3 regions of the Streptomyces sp. NPDC044571 genome follow, and region 3 is predicted to be linked to each of the others. Evidence: riboswitches for the same ligand, from Rfam matches in the RefSeq annotation. Region 3 holds a riboswitch; each other region holds the start of a gene.

Region 1 (3,184 bases), on a different contig from region 3:
CCGATCTGGTTCACCTTCACGAGCAGGGCGTTCGCGGAGCCCTCCTCGATACCGCGGGCCAGGCGCTCCGGGTTGGTGACGAACAGGTCGTCGCCGACGATCTGGACCTTGGAGCCGAGGCGGTCGGTGACGGTCTTCCAGCCGGCCCAGTCGTCCTCGAACAGCGGGTCCTCGATGGAGACGAGCGGGTACGCCGCGACGAGCTCCTCGTAGTACTCGGTCATCTCGGCGGCCGAGCGGGACTGGCCCTCGAACTCGTACTTGCCGTCCTTGTAGAACTCGGACGCGGCGACGTCGAGCGCCAGCGCGATGTCCTTGCCCGGGGTGTAGCCGGCCTGCTTGATGGCCTCGACGATGAGGTCGAGCGCGGCGCGGTTGGACTCCAGGTTCGGGGCGAAGCCGCCCTCGTCGCCCAGGCCGGTGGAGAGGCCCTTGGTGTGGAGGACCTTCTTGAGGGTGTGGTAGACCTCCGCGCCCCAGCGCAGTGCCTCGGAGAAGGACTCCGCGCCGATCGGGGCGATCATGAACTCCTGGATGTCCACGTTGGAGTCGGCGTGCGACCCACCGTTGAGGATGTTCATCATCGGAACGGGCAGCAGGTGCGCGTTCGGGCCGCCGAGGTAGCGGAAGAGGGGGAGGTCGGAGGCCTCGGACGCGGCGTGCGCGACGGCGAGGGAGACGCCGAGGATGGCGTTGGCGCCGAGCGAGCCCTTGTTGTCGGTGGCGTCCAGGTCGAACATGGCCTGGTCGATCAGACGCTGCTCGGTGGCGTCGTAGCCGACGAGCTCCGGGCCGATCTGCTCGATGACCGCGAGGACGGCCTTCTCGACACCCTTGCCCATGTAGCGGTTGGGGTCACCGTCGCGGAGCTCGATGGCCTCGAAGGCACCGGTGGAGGCGCCGGACGGAACTGCAGCACGGCCGGTGCTGCCATCGTCGAGGCCCACCTCGACCTCGACCGTGGGGTTGCCTCGGGAGTCCAGGATTTCCCGGGCTACGACGACGTCGATGGACGGCACGAGCATCTCCTTCTGGGATGTGACGCTGGATGTGCGGTGGCGGGAGGCCGCGGGACGGCCCTGCCGACTAGAGCCTAACCGGCTCCGGGCACTGGGCCGCCCGACCGCCCGGCTCCTGGGACGAAAAAGGGCCCGAATACCCCGCTTCCGGGACATAGGGACCCTGATCACGGCCTTGATCACGGCCTTGATCACGACCTGCACGTGCCGCCGCCCGGCGCGTGCGGAGACGCGCCGGGCGGCGGGGAGTGCGTGCGGGGGTCAGCTGAGCTTCAGCTTCTGCCCCGGGAAGATCAGGTCGGCGTCCTTGACCGTCTCCTTGTTCAGCTCGAAGAGCTTCTCCCAGCCGCCCTTGACGCCGTTGGCCTCGGCGATGGTGCTGAGGGTGTCGCCGGCCTTGACCTCGTACGAGCCGGTGCCGGCCGGAGCGGCGGCCGGGGCCTCGGAGCGCTCGGAGCGGGTGGTCGGCGCCTCGGCGCGCTTCGGCTCGGTCTTCTTCGGCTGCGTCTTCTGCGGCTGGGTCTTCTGCGGCTGGGTCTTCTGCTCCGTCTTCTTCGGGGTGTCGGTCCCACCACCGGTGTAGGAAGAGTTCGACAGGCCGACGCCGCAGGACGGCCAGGCACCCTTGCCCTGACCCTTGAGGACCTTCTCGGCGATGGCTATCTGCTGCGCCTTGGAGGCCTGGTTTGCCTGCGCGGCGTACGCCTTGCCGCCGTACGCGGCCCAGGTGGAGGACGAGAACTGCAGGCCGCCGTAGTAGCCGTTGCCCGTGTTGATGGCCCAGTTGCCGCCGGACTCGCACTGCGCGACGCGGTCCCACTCGGAGGCGGTCGCGGCACTGGCCGAGCCGGCTGCCATCAGGGGTGCCGCGACGGCGACGCCGGCGACGCCGGCGAGCGTGACGATGCGTGCGGCCTTGGAGGCGCGGCGGTGCTTGCCCTTGCCGGAAAGCAGCATGGAGTTCTCCTCACCGACGCCTACGAGGTGAGCTGTCGGGTTCGGGCCGATGTTGCCCGGCCGCGCGACTGGCGCGCGGCTTCACCCCAAGCCGTTCCCTGACCATCTCTCAATGGCCGGGCCCGGCACCTACCTTGGGTCCCCCGCTCCTGCCTTCGGCGCTTGACGCGACGACTGTTCCCCCCGTCCGCCGGCAGGATTCGGCGATGCGGTCGAAGGGGCCCGCGATGGCGGGCGGTTCAGAAGGTAGACAGGTCCCTCCCCGATGTTCAACGCGCGGCATCGGGGAGAAACGGCCCCTACTTGCGCCCCTCTTACGGGTGTTTGCGCAGGTGAGGACGGGGTTTGCGGAAGGCGCAGGGCGTGACACACCAGTTGACCGGAAGAGACGCATGTCTCACTTGCCGATAACCGACATTCAGCGCCTTCCGGGCGCCCGAACTGCCCTTATTGCTAACTTAGATCCAGATTCTGGCCGGGCTTGATCAGGTTGGCGTCCTCGCCGATGACCTGCTCATTGGCCTGGTAGAGCGCGCTCCACCCGCCCTTGACTCCCTTGGCATCCGCGATGGTCGCCAGGCTGTCGCCCGACTTGACCGTGTACGTGGGCTCCGACGCGGCATCAGGAGCGGCCGGGGTCTCCTGAGCGGGGGCACCACGGTGCTTGCCGGTGGCGGAGGCATCTCCGGTGCCCGCCGGGTCGGTGGAGGCGCCCGGGGCGCCGGGTGCCGCAGGGGCGCTCGGGTCGACCGGGGCGGGCAGCGTGGGGCTCGCCGGGTCGGTCGGGGGCGCGGGGCTCGTCGGGTCGGACGGCAGCGTCGGGGCCGTCGGCGCGGGGACCACGGGGCTCGTCGTCGGGTCGCCCGGGAACACCGGGATCGTGGTGGGGTCGTCCGGCGCCGGCATGACGGGCAGTCCGCTGGAGGGCGCGAGCGGCGCCGCGGGGAGCGTGAACGAGGGGTCCGGGGTCGGGGTCGGCGCCCCGAAGTCCGTGGCGGGCGCGCCGGAACCGCCGGCCGGGACGGCGTCGTCCGGGCGGGAGGGCGTGGGGGCGATCGGCCCGTGGGTGCCGGGCGTACCCGGGTCCACCGCGGCGGCGGGCGACTGCTGGGTCAGCCCGGCCCCGGCGGCGCACAGCTGCCAGGCTTCGGGGCCCTGGGAGGCCAGCACCCGTTCGGCGACGGCGATCTGCTGGGAACGGCTGGCGA
Region 2 (3,184 bases), on a different contig from region 3:
CTCGGCGACGCACGCGCCGGCGTGCCGCCGGGTGGTGACGAAGCCCTCCGACTCCAGGGTGCGCAGCGCTTCGCGGACCGGGACGCGGGAGACCCCGTAGCGGCGGGCGAGGACCTCCTCGGTCAGTCTGCCGCCCGGCTCGAACACCCCGGAGACGATGTCGTCGCGGATCGCTGTGCATACCGCGTGCGCAGGAATACGCAAGACCGGACCTCCGCCTATTTCCGACTGCCGACGCCATTTTGGCGCGGCCTTGTGGGCCGCACTGCGACTCTATTGCAACACGCGATATTTTCCGAGCACGGGCAGAAATTCCCCGGATATTTATGGCCACAACGCCAAGACCCCGGCTCGTGAGCCGGGGTCTGCGAAAGGATGTGGTGCGCGGCAGGCGGGCGTTGCAGGCCCGGCCCGTCCGTCAGACGTCGACGCCGTGCTGGCGCAGGTAGGCGACCGGGTCGATGTCCGAGCCGTACTTGGCGCCGGTACGGGCCTCGAAGTGCAGGTGCGGACCGCTGGAGTTGCCGGTGGAGCCCGACAGGCCGATCTGCTGGCCCGGGGTGACCTGCTCGCCGACGGAGACGCTCAGCGAGGACATGTGGCCGTACTGGGTGTACGTGCCGTCGTTGTGCTTGATGACGACGTTGTTGCCGTAGGCGCCGCCCCAGCCGGCCTCGACCACGGTGCCGAAGCCCACCGCGTGCACCGAGGTGCCGGAGGCCGCGTGGAAGTCGATGCCGGTGTGGCTGCCGGAGGACCACATGCCGCCACCCGCGTGGTACTGGGTGCTGATGTACGACTCGTCGAGCGGGGAGACGAAGGTGTTGAGGCGCTTGCGCTCCTCCTCGCGGGCCGCACGCTCCGCGGCCTCGCGCTCCGCCTTGGCCTTCTCCTCGGCCTTCTGCTTGGCCTCGGCGGCCCGGGCCTTGGCGTCGGCCTCGGCCTTCGCCTTGGCGGCGGCGGCATCGGCCGCGTTCTGCTGCGCCTCGGCCTGGGCCTCGATCTCGCCCGCGAGGTCCTCGGCGGTGACCACGGCGTTCAGGCCGGTGTCCTCCATCGAGGGGGTCTTGTCCGAGGCGGCGAACGCCGGTCCGGCCAGGGAGCCCACGACACCGGTGGTGGCGAGGGCGGCGATGCCGGCGTAACCGGCGGTCTTGCGGCTCAGACGGCTGGAACCACGGTGCTTACCGGCGGCACGACTGCCAAACGCCATGAAGGGGCTGATCCTTTCCTTCCTTCTCGCCTACCGGGTTAGCTGACGGGTTCGGAGCAGGAAGGTCTCCTACGGGCCCCCTCTGGCGAGGCGGTCCGATTCACCCCAGGGACGCATGTGGGTCCCCGGCTCCCCAGGCTCGCGCCTGACGGGGACTCGGCGATCGCTGCCCGGTGCCGCGGGTGCGGCGCGTACAACTGACGGACAGCACGCCCGACGCTAGGCGGATCATCAGTCAATCGCCAAACAGACGCGCTCTTTTGTTGCGTACGCCACAGCCCATACGAGCCCGCTCTCCGCCAAACAGACAAAAAGGGCTCCGGCGGACAAGCCCGCCGGAGCCCCGGAAGTGTCGGTCAGTTGCCGACGACGGTCACCTCGCCGATCCCGAGGGCGCGCACCGGCTCCTCGATCTGCGCCGCATCACCGACCAGCACCGTGACCAGGCGGTCCACCGGGAAGGCCGCCAGGACCGCCGAAGTCGCCTCCACCGTGCCGGTTTCGGCCAGCTGGGCGTACAACTGCGCCTGGTAGTCGTCCGGAAGCTCCTGCTCGACCTGGTCGGCCAGGGTGCCCGCGACGGCCGCCGCCGTCTCGAACTTCAGCGGGGCCACCCCCACCAAGTTCTGTACGGCCACGTCCCGTTCGGCGTCGGTGAGGCCGCCCTCGGCGAGGGTGCGCAGCACCTTCCAGAGGTCGTCCAGCGCCGGGCCGGTGTTGGGCGTGTCCACCGAGCCGCTGATGGCGAGCATCGAGGCGCCCTTGCCGTCGGCGGTGGAGCGCAGCACCTGGCCGAAGGCGCGCACGCCGTAGGTGTAGCCCTTCTCCTCGCGCAGCACCTTGTCCAGGCGGGAGGTGAGGGTGCCGCCCAGGCAGTACGTGCCGAGCACCTGCGCCGCCCAGACCCGGTCGTGACGGTCCGGCCCGATCCGGCCGATGAGCAGCTGCGTCTGGACCGCGCCGGGCCGGTCCACGATGATCACGCGGCCGGTGTCGTCGGCGGTCACCGGGGGCACCGGGTGCGGGGCCGCGGTGTTGCCGGTCCAGGCGCCCAGCGTGTCGGCGAGGACGGCGTCCAGGTCGATTCCGGTCAGGTCGCCGACGACCACCGCGGTGGCGGTGGCGGGGCGTACGTGGGCCTCGTAGAAGGCGCGTACGGCCGCGGAGTCGATCCGGGCGACCGTCTCCTCGGTGCCCTGGCGGGGCCTCGACATCCGCAGGGAGGCCGGGAAGAGCTGCCGGGACAGCTCCTTGGCGGCGCGGCGCTGCGGGTTGGCCAGCTCGTGCGGGATCTCGTCGAGCCGGTTGCGCACCAGCCGGTCGACCTCGCTGTCGGCGAAAGCCGGCGCGCGCAGGGCATCGGCGAGCAGACCGAGCGCCTTCGCCAGCCGGGAGGCCGGGACCTCCAGCGAGAGGCGCAGGCCGGGGTGGTCGGCATGTGCGTCGAGCGTGGCGCCGCAGCGCTCCAGCTCGGCCGCGAACTCCTCGGCGGAGTGCTTGTCGGTGCCCTCGGACAGCGCGCGGGCCATGATGGTCGCCACCCCGTCCAGGCCCTGCGGCTCGGCGTCCAGCGGGGCGGCGAGGTTGACCTCGACCGCGATCACCTTCTGGCCGGGCCGGTGGCAGCGCAGCACCGTCAGGCCGCTCGGCAGCGCACCGCGCTCGGGGGCGGGGAAGGCCCACGGCTTGGGCTGCCCGGCCTGCGGCTGCGGGTGGAAGGTCATCGTGACGGCTGCGGTGTCGCTCACTGCTCCGCCCCCTCGTTCTCGTTCTCGGTCTCGGTCGCCGCGGAGCCGCCGGCCTCGTAGGCCTCGTCGGCCTCGTCGGCCTCGTCGGCCTCGTCGGCCGCGAGCGGCTCGTACACCAGCACCGCGCGGTTGTCGGGGCGCAGTCGGGCCGCGGCCACGGCCTGCACCTCCTCGGGGGTGATGTCGAGGACGCGTTGGACGGCGGTCAGGGCGAGCTGCGGGT
Region 3 (3,184 bases):
CCATGGCCGTGCGCCGGCGCTCGGCCTCCTCCGGCGGGAGCTCGTCGGCGTACTAGCCGCTGAAGGTGAGCGCGAGCCTGCCGCGGTCGTCCTCGCCGATGTCGTTGTTGACGGTCCACACGGCCCTGTCGTCGGCGCGGTGGAAGGCCACCCGCCGACCGCTGTCGAAGACCACGTCCTCGCGGAAGCGGTCGCCGCCCAGCACGACCTCACGGACCAGGCCCTGCGGGCCGCGGGACAGCACGGTGCACTCGGTGATGGCGCAGACGTACGGCAGCGGATCGGCGGCCTTGGCCACCAGCCCGGCCCAGACGTCCTCCCGGGTCAGGCGGGGCTCGGCCGTGTCGTCGTCTCCGTTGACGGGCAGGGTGAAGGCGATGCGGGTCACTTCGGCTCCCTCGTCGGATGATCTTGCCGAAGACGCCAACCGGGCAACTGCCCTGTTCATTCCGCCGGTTCGCCGCCGCCCGTCGGGGCCGCCCGTCGGCCCTGCGCGTCGGCCCTGCCCCGCGATGCGCGGGTCAGGGCCGACGGGTGCCGGACGACGCGACCTAGTCGAGCAGGTGCTCGCGCAGGCGGGTGAGGGTCGCGGGCGTGAGCCGGAGGCCCTCGGCCAGATAGCGGTCGAGGCCGCCCCAGTGATCGTCGATGGTGTCGAAGGCGGCGGTGAGGTACTCCGCACGGGCCTCGAAGAGCGGGGTGATCAGTTCCACCACCTCGGGGGAGTGGGCCTCGGACGGCTCGCCCGCGCGGCGCATCCGGTAGCGGCGGTGCGGGGCGTTCGACTCCATGTAGTCCGCGGTGATGGCCTCCCGGTCCACGCCCAGCGCGAGCAGGGTGACGGCGATCGACAGCCCCGCCCGGTCCTTCCCGGCCGCGCAGTGCATGAGGGCCGGGACGCTCGCGTCGGCGAGGGCGTGCACGACCCGGCTGTGCTCGCCGGTGCGGTTCCTGACCATCGAGCGGTACGAGGCGGTCATCCGGGCGGCGCCCTTCCCGTCACCGAGGAGGGCGCGGAGCTGGTCGAGACCGCCTTCGCGGACCATCGTCCAGAACTCCCGCCCGTCGGCTGGATCGGACAGGGGGATGTTGACGTTGCGGACGCCCGGCAGCTCGACGTCGAGGCCCTCCAGGGCGTGGTCCGCGTCGTTGCGGAAGTCGAAGATGGTGTGCAGGCCCAGCGAGGCGAGGAATTCCGTGTCCTTTTCGGTGGCATGTGCCAAATGTCCGCTTCGGAACAGTCGTCCCGGCTTGATCCTGCGCCCGTCGGTGGTCGGCAGGCCACCCACGTCGCGGAAGTTGCGCACTCCGACCAGCTCAGGTTCCACCGGTGGGGTGTGGGGTATCTGCTGGGTCACGGAATTCTCCTCCGTATCGTCGCGGATGTCCGAATTTGGACCACTTGGACGCAACCTGCCTGTACAGAAGGGTAGATCGCGTCCCCGCCCGTGAGCCAGATCATACGGTGACCGTGCGTGCCTGATCGCGGTTCTCGAATTGCCCTGTGGGGAGGGTTGTTGCCGCCGTGGAATGGACGCAGGGTGACCGGAATTCCGCCGATCCCCCACTGCCGGGAAACTGATGGGTAATTCATGGCTTGTTCCGTACGGTCCGGCTGGATTAGGTTCGCCCCGATCCGGATGGACCGCCGAATCCTGCCGCCATCCGGGAACCGCACCCGACTATTCACGCGCGCGGCAGGAGCGGGGGAACCAGGTAAGCCGCTGCTCCGGATCTTTCTTCCGGACAGCTCGGGGTGAAGCCGTACAGGTGCTGTTCCTGTCCGGCCGGACATCTCCAGTCCGAACCCGACAGCTCACCTCGCAGGCGACGGAGAGGAATTCGCCATGCCTGCAAAGGGTAAGCACCGCCGTCCCAAGTCCCGCTCCCTCGCGCGTGGTTTCGCCGTTGCCGGCACCGGCGGCGCGGCCCTCGCCCTGCCGCTGATGGGTGCCTCCGGCGCCCAGGCGGCCGGCGCCCCGGCCGCGGCTCCCCTCGCCGCTCCCGTGCAGGCCCCCCAGGCTCCGGCCGCGCTCCAGGCCGCTCCCGCCGCCGCTCCGACCGTCTACACCGTGGTGCCCGGCGACCATCTCTCCAAGATCGCCGCGGAGCGCCACCTCGCGGGCGGCTGGCAGCAGCTGTACGCCGACAACCGCGAGGCCGTCGGCGCCGACCCGTCCCTGATCCACCCCGGCCTCAAGCTGACCCTCGGCGCCGAGGCCGCGGCTGCCCCGCACGGCCCCGCCCGCAAGCAGGCCCCGGTCCAGAGTCAGGCCCCGGCCGAGAAGCAGGCCCCCGCCGAGAAGCAGGCCCCGGCGCCCAAGGCGAAGGCCCAGGCTCCGCAGGCCGCGGCCGAGGCCGCGCCGGCACCTGCCGCGAAGAGCCGGACGGCCACCGCCGCCGGCTTCGTCGCCCCGGTCGGCGGCGGGATCTCCACCCAGTACAAGACGCCCGGCGCCATGTGGTCCAGCGGCTACCACACCGGTGTCGACTTCGTCGCGAGCTCCGGCACCTCCGTCAAGGCGGTCGGCGCCGGCACCGTGGTCTCCGCCGGATGGGGCGGCGCGTACGGCAACGAGGTCGTCATCCGGCACGAGGACGGCAAGTACTCCCAGTACGGCCACCTGTCGCAGCTGTCCGTCTCGGTCGGCCAGAGCGTGGCCGCCGGGCAGCAGATCGGCCTCTCCGGCTCCACCGGCAACTCGACGGGCCCGCACCTGCACTTCGAGATCCGCACCGGCCCGTCCTACGGCTCGGACGTCGACCCGCTGGCCTACCTCCGCTCCAAGGGCGTCAGCATCTGACACCTCCCGAGGCCGGGGGGCGTCCAGATCCGCGTGAGGCCGGGGCCCGAGGGGGGTCCCGGCCTCACGCGCTGTTATTCCGCACCCGCCTCGTGGTATAGATCACGGTCCGTCAACCCCTGCCTACGGTGGCGTAAGTCACGCGCCGAGGTGGAGGATAAGGCCTCGTGGCAGCGACGACGACGACACTCAAGACCATCGGCTCGTACGCGGCGATCGGGGACAGCTTCACCGAGGGCGTGGGGGATCCGGGACCCGGGGGGAGCTTCGTCGGCTGGGCGGACCGGCTGGCCGTCCTCCTGGCCGATCAGCGCGAAGAGCACGACTTCCGGTACGCGAACCTGGCCGTACGAGGGCGCCTCCTCGACCAGATCGTGGCC

What was found. A riboswitch is a leader RNA that binds a small molecule or an ion and turns the genes downstream of it on or off. The one in region 3 is predicted to bind cyclic di-AMP.
Positions count from the first base shown of each region.
Region 1: linked by a shared signal. The riboswitch ahead of AB0B01_RS15775 (transglycosylase family protein) and the one ahead of AB0B01_RS12880 (LysM peptidoglycan-binding domain-containing M23 family metallopeptidase) in region 3 are both predicted to bind cyclic di-AMP.
Region 2: linked by a shared signal. The riboswitch ahead of AB0B01_RS08010 (M23 family metallopeptidase) and the one ahead of AB0B01_RS12880 (LysM peptidoglycan-binding domain-containing M23 family metallopeptidase) in region 3 are both predicted to bind cyclic di-AMP.

Region 1 is NZ_JBEZBN010000025.1:26,431-29,614, reverse strand. It holds gene eno (phosphopyruvate hydratase) at 1-1,025, opposite strand, end outside; gene AB0B01_RS15775 (transglycosylase family protein) at 1,281-1,976, opposite strand; cyclic di-AMP (ydaO/yuaA leader) riboswitch at 1,979-2,147, opposite strand; gene AB0B01_RS15770 (transglycosylase family protein) at 2,430-3,184, opposite strand, start outside.
Region 2 is NZ_JBEZBN010000010.1:101,030-104,213, forward strand. It holds gene AB0B01_RS08005 (GntR family transcriptional regulator) at 1-204, opposite strand, end outside; gene AB0B01_RS08010 (M23 family metallopeptidase) at 419-1,213, opposite strand; cyclic di-AMP (ydaO/yuaA leader) riboswitch at 1,227-1,385, opposite strand; gene AB0B01_RS08015 (pitrilysin family protein) at 1,570-2,937, opposite strand; gene AB0B01_RS08020 (pitrilysin family protein) at 2,958-3,184, opposite strand, start outside.
Region 3 is NZ_JBEZBN010000019.1:55,717-58,900, forward strand. It holds gene AB0B01_RS12870 (SRPBCC family protein) at 53-388, opposite strand; gene AB0B01_RS12875 (tyrosine-protein phosphatase) at 552-1,358, opposite strand; cyclic di-AMP (ydaO/yuaA leader) riboswitch at 1,637-1,843, shown strand; gene AB0B01_RS12880 (LysM peptidoglycan-binding domain-containing M23 family metallopeptidase) at 1,848-2,804, shown strand; gene AB0B01_RS12885 (SGNH/GDSL hydrolase family protein) at 2,972-3,184, shown strand, end outside.